3 regions of the Cobetia sp. PS-4MA genome follow, and region 3 is predicted to be linked to each of the others. Evidence: predicted binding sites of a transcription regulator. Region 3 holds the regulator's gene; each other region holds the start of a gene.
The links. The regulator LexA, encoded in region 3, represses DNA repair genes until DNA is damaged. The targets are predictions, from matches to a motif close to TACTGTNTANNTANACAGTA.
Positions count from the first base shown of each region.

Region 1: the regulator LexA is predicted to act here: its motif matches at 1,872-1,891, upstream of AC26AR_RS01780 (LexA family protein).
Region 2: the regulator LexA is predicted to act here: its motif matches at 2,427-2,446, upstream of recA (recombinase RecA).

Region 1 covers NZ_CM173107.1:380,297-384,317, forward strand. Annotated here, with positions in the region: gene AC26AR_RS01770 (FMN-dependent NADH-azoreductase) at 1-413, shown strand, start outside; gene AC26AR_RS01775 (IMPACT family protein) at 556-1,182, opposite strand; gene AC26AR_RS01780 (LexA family protein) at 1,209-1,685, opposite strand; gene ccmA (cytochrome c biogenesis heme-transporting ATPase CcmA) at 2,164-2,877, shown strand; gene ccmB (heme exporter protein CcmB) at 2,874-3,596, shown strand; gene AC26AR_RS01795 (heme ABC transporter permease) at 3,747-4,021, shown strand, end outside.
Region 2 covers NZ_CM173107.1:3,509,764-3,513,784, reverse strand. Annotated here, with positions in the region: gene mutS (DNA mismatch repair protein MutS) at 1-1,638, opposite strand, end outside; gene AC26AR_RS14775 (CinA family protein) at 1,807-2,328, shown strand; gene recA (recombinase RecA) at 2,560-3,621, shown strand; gene AC26AR_RS14765 (regulatory protein RecX) at 3,769-4,021, shown strand, end outside.
Region 3 covers NZ_CM173107.1:984,598-988,618, forward strand. Annotated here, with positions in the region: gene topA (type I DNA topoisomerase) at 1-78, shown strand, start outside; gene AC26AR_RS04220 (DUF6586 family protein) at 78-557, shown strand; gene AC26AR_RS04225 (hypothetical protein) at 811-1,050, shown strand; gene lexA (transcriptional repressor LexA) at 1,181-1,810, opposite strand; gene AC26AR_RS04235 (TetR/AcrR family transcriptional regulator) at 2,362-3,039, shown strand; gene AC26AR_RS04240 (L,D-transpeptidase family protein) at 3,039-3,581, shown strand; gene nagZ (beta-N-acetylhexosaminidase) at 3,784-4,021, shown strand, end outside.

The DNA of each region.
Region 1 (4,021 bases), 600 kb from region 3:
GAAGCGCCGAGCAACGCAAGCTCGCCGAGCTGTCCGATGGTTTCCTGGCCGAGCTGAGAGCGGCAGATCTGCTGGTCATCGCGGCACCGCTCTACAATCTGGGCCTGCCGACCCAGATGAAGGCGTGGTTCGACCGGGTGCTGCGTGCCGGCGAGACCTTCCGCTATACCGAGAAGGGGCCGGTAGGTCTGCTGGAAGGCAAGCAGGCACTGGTGCTGGCAGCACGTGGCGGGATGTATGCGGGCAGTGACCTGGATTCCCAGACGCCGCATCTCACATCCATGCTTGGGCTGATGGGCATCACGGATCAGCACTTCGTATACGCTGAAGGCCTCAACATGGGCGATGAGCAAAAGGTGGGAGCTCTGTCAGAGGCCAGGACAGGCATCGCCAACTACGTGGATGCTCTCTGACCCGGTGTATCTGCCGTAGCTGAGTCACATTGGTTGAGCATGATGAATGAAAACGCCACCGCCGCTCTGAGAGGAGCGGCGGTGGCGTTTGTGCTATCGGGAAGCAGAGGTCACTGGGGGAGGAGCCAGTGGCCGGAAACGCTCAGCCTTGGTCTTCGAGCACTTCCAGTGCGCCCTTGAGACGCGCATGCAGTTCTTCCAGCGGTGGCTGAGCGCCGCCTTGCGGCCAGCCGGCCGTCAACACCACGCCATCGGCGGCATAGTCGCTGGCATCCACCGGTACATCGTAGCCGCTCAGCCAGTGACGCACGTCGGCCTCATGAGCGAATCCGACCTTGAGGCGTCTGGGTGTACGCGGCGTGAAGGTGGTGGTGGGCAGTCGCTCGAGGGCGTCGAGCACGGCACGGCTGTATGCACGAGCCAGACCACCGGTGCCCAGCTTGATGCCGCCGAAGTAGCGGATCACCACGCAGGCGATCTGCCCCACGCCGCTGCCTTCCAGTACCTGATACATCGGCCTGCCGGCGGTACCGCCCGGCTCTCCGTCATCGGAGAAGCCGATGGCATTCTGCTCATTCGGCGCACCCGCGATGAATGCCGTGCAGTGATGGCGTGCATTGGGATGGGCGAGATGCGCCTTTACCAGCAGCCGCGTCATGGCGTCTGGTGTCGGAGCGTGGGCCAGCCAGGCGATGAAGCGGCTCTTCTCGATCTCGATGCTGTGCTCGTGATGCGCCTCTGGCGCCAGTGCAGGTATCTGATAGCTCATCGTGCCATCTTAGCAAAGCGTCGCCCTCAATGAGTGACGGCGTTGCCGCGTACGACACCCATCACCATGCCCAGCACTTCGATATCGGCATTCTTGAGGTAGATGGGGGCCATGCTGTCGTTGGCCGGTTGCAGGCGTACACCGCTCTTCTCGATATACAGCTTCTTCAGCGTCACTTCCTGCTGGTTGATCATCACCACGGCGGTCTCACCATTCTCGGCACTTTCACTGCGCTCGATGATGATGATGTCGCCATCATGGATATTGCAGTTGATCATCGAGTGGCCGCGAACGCGCAGGGCGTAGGTATTGCGTCGCACCATGCGCGTCGGCACGGCGATCGTGCCGCAGTCGGCGATGGCTTCGATGGGCATGCCGGCGGTGATGTTGCCGAGCAACGGGATATCCATCATGTCGCTGGCAGTGATTTCCTGCCAGGCCTCGTCATTGAGCGGCAGATTGTGAAGGCGCTGAAGGTAGTGTGGAGCGTGAAGACGTGACATGAGCTATCCCCTGATGCTGTGCGGTCGGCAGAGGGAGCCGACCTGCGATGCAGCGTGAAAGGTCGTCAGGCTGAGTTCATCTGCGGCCTGATAGGCTCTGCGAACATGATGACAACGCGATGAGAGCCGACCCGTTCGGTCTGCTGCCCGGGTAATGCCAGGCATGCGATGACGATACTGTATGAGTACTGTTTTTGTATACAGTGTCTGCATCATAGCAAGCCAGCGCGAGGTGGCAAGGGGTGAGTCGGTCGTCGATGCCAATCAGGCGATGAGTGTGTCGTATGAATGTGCACCATGCCTTGCTGATGGAACGCACGAGAACTTGACTCCCGCGCAAGGCTCGACGTGTGCGGGTCGCGTCATTCGGGCGACCGGTGGTCAGTGCCGGCTTCAGCTCGTAGAATGACGCGATTGGATCCCTCGGGACCAGCCTCTGATGTCGCGCTCCGCGACTGACCAGCCGCGAGATGTCGGGATGTCGATCCAGCCAGTCAGCGATGAAGCCCGTTGCGTGCCGCCCTTGCTGGCGGTGCGGGCGCTTGGGTGTGAGCGCGATGAGCGCTGGCTGTTCCAGGCGCTCGACTTCAGCCTCGCGGCGGGCGAGATCCTGCAGATCGAAGGCCCCAATGGCAGTGGCAAGACCACCCTGCTCAAGATTCTGTCCGGGCAGTTCCATGATCACGAAGGCGAAGTGCTCTGGCAGGGGCAGCCTGCCTCGCGGGTGCGCGACGATTTTCTGGGATCACTGCTCTATCTGGGTCACCAGCCCGGCATCAAGGGCACGCTGACGGCATTGGAAAATCTTGCCTGGTATCAGGCGCTCGGTGACGCCGCATCTTCTCGAAACGCCGCGGAGCGACGCTCGCTCGCCTGGGCAGCGCTGGACGCCGTGGGGCTTGCCGGCTTCGAGGATGTCCCGGCCCAGCAGCTGTCGGCTGGTCAGCAGCGGCGCATCGCCCTGGCGCGATTGCATCTGACACCGCGTCGACTGTGGGTGCTCGACGAGCCCTTCACTGCCATCGACATCGATGGCGTCCAGGCGCTGGAGGCGCTGCTGCTGGCGCATGCCGAGCGGGGTGGCAGCGTGGTGATGACGACCCACCATCGCTTCTCGGATGTCTCGCGATTGCGCCGAATAGGCCTTGGAGAACGCGCTGGCGCGGAGTCGAGGGAGGGTGCCTGGGCATGAGACATGATCCTCTGACACCATTGTCCGAGTCTCCCGTTGCCTGCTCGTTGGGTGGAGCACTCAAGGCGACACTTCGACGCGACCTGCGTCAGGCGTTGCGCCGGCGCAGTGAGCTGATCAACCCGCTGGTATTCTTCGCCCTGGTGATCACGCTGTTTCCGCTGGGGATCTCGCCGGACAAGGCGCTGCTGGCGACATTGGCGCCGGGGCTGCTGTGGGTGGCGGCCTTGCTGGCCACGTTGCTGTCACTTGAGGGGCTGTTCCGGCGGGACCTCGACGACGGTAGCCTTGAGCAACTGCTGCTGACACCCCAGCCGTTGCCATTGCTGGTGCTGGCCAAGGTGGCGGGGCACTGGCTGTTGACCGGTCTGCCGTTGGCGCTGATGGCACCGCTGCTGGGCGTGATGCTGGGGCTGCCGAGCAGCGCCTTCGGGGTGCTGATCGCCTCGCTGGCGCTGGGCAGTCTGAGCCTGTCGCTGATCGGCGCGATCGGCGCGGCGCTGACGGTCGGGCTGCGGCGCGGCGGCGTGCTGCTCTCGCTGATCATCCTGCCGCTGTACATTCCCGTGCTGATCTTCGGCGCCGGCGCGGTGCAGAGCGCCGTCACCGGCATGCCCAGCGCCGCCCACCTGGCCATGCTGGGTGCGATGCTGGCGCTGGCACTGTTGCTGGCGCCGCTTGCCATCGCCGCCGGCCTGAGGTTGAGCATCAATGGCTAGTCCCTGCTCCCTGCCGGCTGGCAGAGGGTGGCCTGAGTGCCGCCAGCACTTCGCCAGATATCCTTTCGCCCCTGACAAGAGGCTCGTGTGAACGCCGATTCCGACTCTCATCAAGCGCCTGCTCGCAAGGTTCGCCCGCGCAAGGGCGGGCTGTGGCCATGGCTGCATCGCTTGGGCACACCGGCGACCTTCTTCGCGGCCAGCCAGCGCTGGCTGCCGTGGCTGTGGGCCGTGGCGATCATCGCGCTGGTGGCCGGCAGTGCCTGGGGACTGGCCTTCGCGCCGGCGGATTACCAGCAGGGCAACAGCTTCCGCATCATCTACGTGCATGTGCCGGCGGCGATTCTCGCCCAGTCCTGCTTCATGCTGCTGGCGGCATGCGCACTCATCTTCCTTGTCTGGAAGATCAAGCTGGCGGACATGGT
Region 2 (4,021 bases), 1.5 Mb from region 3:
CTGCTGCAGGCCATCCAGTTCGGTATTCAGGTCATCCAGAAGGTGCTCATACAGCAGCTTCTCGCGGGCCAGCGACTTGGACTTGGCCGACAGCGCCTTGTCCTCGAATTCCTTGAGTTCCGGGATGATGAAGCGCTCGGCATTCTTGAGCGTCTGGCGGCGGATGTATTCCGGCGGAGCTTCCGCTGACTGGGAGCGCGGCAGCTCGATGAAGTAACCATGCACGCGGTTGTAGCCGACCTTGAGGTTGCTGATGCCGGTGCGCTCACGCTCACGGGTCTCGAGGGCCACCAGATACTGACCGGCGTTCTCGGAGAGGCCGCGATACTCGTCCAGGTCATCGTCGTAGCCATCGGCGATCACCCCGCCATCGCGCAGCACGACCGGCGGATTCTCGATCAGCGCTTCGCTGAGCATGGCCGAGAGGGCGGGGAACAGGCGGATGCCATCGCGCAGGTCATCGATGGCACTGCCTTTCTCGACGCTGGCGAGCACGGCACGCAGCTCTGGCAGTGTATTGAGGCCATCACGCAGGCGCGCCATGTCTCGCGGGCGGGCGCTGCGCAGTGCAACACGCGCCAGGATGCGCTCCACATCGCCGATCCGCTTGAGCAGGCCTTGCAGTTCGAAGGGGTAGTCACCCTCAATCAAGCGCTGCACTGCCGCCTGGCGCTGGCCGATCTGGGTCTGATCGCGCAGCGGGCGGTTGAGCCAGCGCTTGAGCAGGCGTGAGCCCATCGCGGTAGCAGTTACGTCCAATACGCTGGCCAGCGTGTTGTCGCTGCTGCCGCCAAGATTGGTGTCGATCTCGAGGTTGCGACGGCTGGCGGCATCGATCACGACCGAATCGTCGCGACTCTCCACGGCCAGCGCCGTCACGTGGGGCAGACCGGTGCGCTGCGTGTCACGCGCGTAGTCGAGCAGGGCACCAGCAGCGGTGACCGCGCAGGTCAGATGACTGCAACCGAAACCATTGAGGTCCTGAACGCCGAACTGATCGCACAGCAGGCGCAACGCGGTCTCATGGTCGAAATGCCAGTCACTCTGACGGGTCAGGCCCGGGCGTGAGGCAAGACTGCTTGGCAGTTCACGACTCTCGCCGACCATCAGCTCGGCGGGTGACAGACGCTGGATCTCGGCCAGCAGTTCTTCATCGCCATTGACTTCCAGTACGCTGAAGCGTCCTGAGGAAAGCTCCAGTGCCGCCAGGCCCCAGGTCTCACCGTCTCGATGCAGCGCCACCAGCAGATTGTCACGGCTGGCATCCAGAAGCGCCTCGTCATGCAGGGTGCCCGGTGTGACGATGCGCACCACCTTGCGCTCGACGGGGCCCTTGGTGGTCGCGGGATCGCCGATCTGCTCGCAGATGGCCACGGATTCGCCCATTTTTACCAGGCGTGCCAGGTAACCCTCGGCGCTGTGATAAGGCACCCCTGCCATGGGAATGGGGGAGCCGCCGGAGCTGCCACGTGCCGTCAGGGTGATGTCGAGCAGTTGCGCGGCTCGCTTGGCGTCCTCATGGAACAGCTCATAGAAGTCGCCCATGCGATAGAACAGCAGCACACCGGGGTGCTCGCGTTTGATCTTCATGTACTGCGCCATCATCGGCGTCATCTGGGGCGCGCTGTTCTTGGCCATGGCCATGGACTTCCTTGACTGCACTGCAATGGGAAAAAGACGCACATGCGAGAACACGGCATGCGGGATGCGCGATATTCTACGGACTGGCGCGGCCGGCTCCAATGCCTGTGATGCCTCCTGCTCGCTTCCCTTTTCCTCAGACCACTTCTAGAAAGGAGTTCGTTCATGGCCCGATTGACGGATACGACGTCCGAGGCACCGGATGCGAATGCACTGGCCGAGCAGCTGCAGGCGCTGGCATTGGCGCGCGGAGTCCAGATCACTGCTGCAGAGTCATGCACCGGGGGTGGCGTGAGTGCCGCGATCACGGCGATTTCCGGTAGCTCCGGCTATTTCGAGGCGGGCTATGTGACGTACTCGAATGCGGCCAAGCGGCGTCTGCTCGGCGTCAGCGAAGCATCGCTCGCGGACTTCGGGGCAGTCTCCGAGGCCGTCGTGCGCGAGATGGTCAGGGGAGCGTGTCGTGACAGCGGTGCCGAATTGGGGGTGGCAATCAGTGGTGTGGCGGGTCCGGGAGGCGGTAGTGAAGAAAAGCCCGTGGGGACGGTGTGGCTGGCATGGGGCAGTGAGGCGCGACAGCAGGCGCGGTGTTTCCACTTTCCGGGAGACCGGCAGGCCGTGCGCGACGCCGCCGTGAGGGTGGCATTGCAAGGCTTGATCGAATGCGTGGAAGCCTGGCAGGGCTGAACTGGTGAGGCTCGAGACGCATGCAACCCTCTGCGTTGAGACTGCTGCCTGAAAAAGCGCATCACCGGACTGGCAGAACGATGAAACATGCGGCATCATACTGTCCATGTATACAGGGTTTTGCCATGACAGCCCAGCCGCTAGGCTGACAGTCTCTGCATCACCCGAAGCTTGAGAATTTCCTATTTCAGGTGGTTGCCCATGCGGCGCCGCCGTTCGACAGGAGGCCACATGGCACAGGACGACAATCGTACCAAGGCGCTGAACGCGGCGCTGTCCCAGATCGAGCGCCAGTTCGGCAAGGGCGCCGTCATGCGCATGGGCGATGCCCCGCGTGTGGCCATCCCGTCGGTATCCACCGGGTCTCTGGGCCTGGATATCGCGCTTGGCATCGGTGGCCTGCCTTTCGGTCGAGTGGTCGAGATCTACGGTCCGGAATCCTCGGGCAAGACGACACTGACGCTCTCGGTCATCGCCCAGGCCCAGAAGCAGGGCAAGGTGTGTGCCTTCATCGATGCCGAGCACGCGCTGGATCCGTCCTACGCCGAGAAGCTCGGCGTCAATCTGGACGAGATGCTGGTCTCCCAGCCGGATACCGGTGAGCAGGCACTCGAGATCGTCGACATGCTGGTGCGTTCCGGTGGTGTCGACGTCATCATCGTCGATTCCGTGGCAGCCCTGACGCCGCGTGCCGAGATCGAGGGTGAGATGGGTGACTCCCACGTCGGCCTGCAGGCGCGTCTGATGTCCCAGGCGCTGCGCAAGGTGACGGGTCACATCAAGAATGCCAACTGCATGGTAGTGTTCATCAACCAGATCCGCATGAAGATCGGGGTGATGTTCGGTAGCCCGGAAACCACCACCGGTGGTAACGCGCTGAAGTTCTACTCGAGTGTCCGTCTCGACATCCGTCGTACCGGCTCCGTGAAGTCCGGCGATGAAGTCACCGGTAACGAGACTCGCGTCAAGGTCGTGAAGAACAAGGTCGCGCCGCCGTTCCGCCAGGCCGAGTTCCAGATTCTCTACGGCAAGGGCATCTACCACGCCGGTGAGGTCATTGATCTGGGCGTGCAGTGTGGTCTGGTCGGCAAGGCAGGTGCCTGGTACAGCTACCAGGGCAGCAAGATCGGTCAGGGCAAGGCCAACTCCGCCCAGTATCTGGAGGATAACCCCGCGATCATGGAAGAGATCGAGAGCCAGATTCGCGCCCAGCTGCTGGCTTCTCCGGAAACCAAGGAAGAGGCCAAGGAAGAAGTGGTCGCCGAAAATGAAGATGATCTGGATCTCGATTGAGACCTGCTCGAGAACGTGTTCATTGAGCGCTGATTTCAGCGCCTTTCAGTGATCTGCAGCGCCCGCCCCGTTTTCGGTGGCGGGCGCTGTGCGTTTTGCACCGGGGATTTCGCCATCTTGGGTGCCTCTCCAGAAAGGAGCGCCAACATGCACGATCAGGAAAGAGAGACCGTCGGGCCGGACTATCAGCCCCTCGATGTCGGCGCGATGACGCCGCAACGGCGTGCCCGCAATGACGCCATCGCACGTCTGGCACGCCGCGAGCACAGCCGTCGCGAGCTGCACGACTATCTCAAGGAGCGCGACTACCTGCAGACCGTCAGCGATGATGCGCTGGCGGAGCAGTCCGCGAGTGGCGAGGAGGGCGCCGAGACGCGCTTGAGTCGTGATGAGGTCGAGC
Region 3 (4,021 bases):
AAGGCGACGGGGTGGAAGGCGACCTTCGACAACGGCCGTTGGGTCGTCGAGGACAAGCGCAAGGGAGCCAAGAGCTGATGAGCCAGCGTGGCCGCACCAATCAACTGCTGTATCAGGCCGAGTTGCTGCTGGAGCAGGCGGCCGTCGCGACGCGTGATGAGCATGCCGTCGCACTGCGCATGGCCGGTGAGGAAGGGGCGCTGGCGTTGATGGAGCTGGCATTGGCCTCGTTGATCGAGGAGTGCGCGGCGTCGGCACGCTGGCCTGAGGGCAGCTGGCGCGAGCGGCTGGCCACACCGCCGACTCCCGTGGCGGAAATCGAGCAGTTGCGAAGCCTGCAGGCGCAGCCGGACAGTTGGTTGAGCCAGCTGGTGGCCGATATCACGCGTTTGCATGAAGAGGGCGGTGCTGCCCGGCGTGAGGAAGGCCAGGCGCGTGGCGATGGTCTCATCATCGCCACGGCGGCCAATGCGCCTCTGGCAGAGCGTCTCGCCACGGCAGTCAGCGCCATGAAGGCGTTGCTGTCACACCTTCGCGAGTCGAATGTGGAGTGGTAGCGTCGCGCCTTGCCTGACCAGAAAGCGCTGGCATGTCACGCACCTGTCATTCAGGTGACGCCCTGGCATGACGGGTGCTAGACTGGCGGCATTGTGGCAAGCCCTGCATTCTCCGGTACGACCATGGCTCTGGCTGTGGTCGTACTTTTTTCTGCATTGTCGCCAGTGACTGCAAGTCGCAGGGCCTGCCCGCCGTCAAGCTGACGATCACAACGACGCCGGTATCCTCAGGATGCCGTGCAGGAGGAATGACGTGTCCGATCCCGCCGTACTTGAAATCGTGCAAATGGAAGATGGGGAAGTGATCCTGCGTGCCGCCGAGAGTGAAGGTGAGCCACTTCTCAGTATCCGCATCTCCGATGAAGCTGCCGATCTGCTGCGTGACAATCGCTTCGAGGTCGCGCGTGAGATGATCGATCACGCCATCACCCGCACCCGCCTGTGGGATGGCGAGGATGATGAAGACGAGCAGTCGGAAGGCATGGTGCACTGAGCACTTCCCGCATGTCTGCCTGTCACGAAAAAACCCGCCAATCGGCGGGTTTTTTCGTGGATGCCCTGATGGCGACAGTCGTCATCTGCGCGTCAGCGCTGTGAGGACAGACTGCCTGCGAGCCATGAGATCAGTGCAGGCCGCCATCGCGGATCACGCCCACGCCGAGGCCCTCGATTTCCAGGCTGTCCGTGCGCAGATCCACCTTGATGGGAGCGAAGTCCTCGTTCTCGGCTTCCAGCCATACGTAATGGCCATCGCGACGGAAGCGCTTCACCGTCACTTCATCCCCCAGACGCGCCACCACGATCTGTCCGTCACGCACGCTGCTCGTGCGGTGCACGGCCAGCAGGTCACCTTCCAGAATGCCGACATCCTTCATCGAGACCCCGCGTACGCGCAGCAGATAGTCGGCGGCAGGCGAGAAGTAGTCACTGGGCAGCGGGCAATGGCGATCGATATGCTGGCTGGCCAGGATAGGGCTGCCAGCGGCCACTTCCCCGATGACCGGCAGGCCCTGCTCGCTATCCTCTTCCGCCTCGGCCAGAGACGGCACGCGGATGCCCCGCGAGGTGCCCGGCACCATCTCGATGGCTCCCTTGCGCTTCAGGGCACGCAGATGCTCTTCCGCGGCATTCGGTGAGCGAAAGCCCAGTGCCTGGGCGATTTCGGCACGCGTTGGCGGATAGCCTGAGGACTTGATGGTCTTGATGATGAAATCGAAGACATCCTGCTGGCGCGGAGTAAGCGGCTGAGTCATGGGCATTGCCTTTGGCCTGGGCGGCATCTGAGCTGACGGCACGGGGTGTGCATCCATACAACTGTCATTGTATCCAGTCATGGCGGTCATGCAAGGCATCGTGGGTGCTTTGGCAGCAACGTTGCCGGCATCTTCGTCGACATCGACATGCTGACGCGAGACAGCGGGTGTCCGGGACGCCCCATGACCATCCCGTCCCCGAATGTCCCGCGTGAATGCGCGTCCTGCCGGTCTTGGCTGTCGAGTGTTTGAAACAACCAGCAATTGCCAGTCATGGCATGGACAGCTAGAATTATCTTGTTTCAAACGAATGTTCGTCGGGCGCATCCGGCTACCGGTACACAGGCCCTGTGTGTCCTGTGCTCGGGACACGGCTCGTGGCAGCCTCCGCCTCGGAGTCGCTGCCTGACACGCGGTGCGTGAAGACCGACATGTCGTTTGATTGACCTGCATGAGAAGAGTCGCCCCCCGGGCCACGGCCTTGCCGTTGTCCGGGGGGACAAGGACTCCCGTGCCCCCTCGTGACTGATCACCTGACAAGGCATCCGCCCATGGCCCAGACCGATACCGTTACCCGTATCCTCGATACCGCCGAGGTCCTGTTCGCCGAGCGAGGCTTCGCCGAAACCTCGCTGCGCAATATCACCAGCAAGGCCAAGGTCAACCTGGCGGCGGTCAATTATCACTTCGGCTCAAAGAAGTCATTGATCCAGGCAGTGTTCGCCCGCTATCTCGACCCCTTCAGCGAGCGTTTCCATGCGGCACTCGACAGTGTCGAGCAGCAGCATGCCGGTCGTCAGGTGCCGCTGGAAACGCTGCTGGAAGTGATGGCGCGCACGGTGCTGGAGGTGCCGGCCGAGCGCAACAGCCTGCGTACCTTCATGCGCCTGCTCGGGCTTGCCTATACCCAGGGGCAGGGTCACATGCGTCGCTACATCCGCGAGCATTACGGCACGGTCTTCAGCCGCTTCGCCGAGCTCCTGAAGCTTGCGACGCCGGACCTGCCAGACAACGAGCGCTTCTGGCGTCTGCACTTCATGCTCGGCAGCGTGATCTTCACCTTCTCGGGACTGGACGCACTGCGCGATATCGAAGAGGCCGAATACGGCCATCACACCAGTGTGCGCGAGCTGATCCAGCACATGCGTCCGGTGGTGGTGGCGGCGATGGCGGCTCCGCTGCCGGCCTCGCTCGGAGATGGTGAAGCGGTCACCCAGGCGGCCAGCTGATGGCTTGCTGGGTGGCGGTGGATCTCACCCGCCAGCGTCTTGAGATACGCAATGACGCGCCCAGTGGCAGTCGTGATGCGCCGCCCCCCGCGGCTGACCCTGACACGCTGGTGCATGCCTGTGTGATCTCCAGCGGCCTCAACGGTATCGGCGAGCTCGATGGCAGCGGTTGCACGCCGACCGGCTGGCATGTGGTTCGCGCCGCGATCGGGGAGGGCAATCCACGTGGTGCCGTCTATCGTGGACGGCGCTTCACGGGAGAGGTGTTCACGCCTCGACTGGCCGCCGAGCACCCCGAACGCGACTGGATCCTGACGCGTATCCTGTGGCTCAGCGGTCGTGAACCCGGCATCAACCGTGGCCGCAACGCGGCAGGACAGCGCGTCGACAGCCTGCGGCGCTACATCTACTTCCATGGCACGCCGACCAGCGAGCCGATGGGCACCCCGGCCTCCCATGGGTGCATTCGTCTGCGCGATGAGGATCTGCTGTGCCTTTACCAGCATGCGCCCGCCGGAACGCCAGTGCTGTTGCATGCCTGACGCTGCGTTGCCTGGCGGCTGGTGCTCGCGACTGTTCGAGTCGCGCTCAGTCGGCTAGAATTGCGCCTTTCCTCGCGCCGGCCGCCTGTCCTGAGGCTTGTTTTCCAGGCTGCCGAGCCCCGTAACGACATGAAACCCTGCCGTGCGTGCCATGCCTTGCAGCGCATGACACGGCCAGCAGGCCATGGACAGGAAGGATGTCATGACACAGCCATTGGGCTCCGTAATGCTCGACGTCGAGGGGCATACCCTCACGTCTGACGAACGTGAACTACTGGCACGCCCCGCCGTCGGCGGCGTCATCCTGTTTGCGCGCAACTGTGCTTCTCCCGAGCAGGTGCTGGCGCTGTGCGGTGAGATCCGCCGCGTCAATCCACATCTGTTGATCGCCATCGATCAGGAAGGCGGACGGGTGCAACGGCTGCGCGAAGGCGTGACCC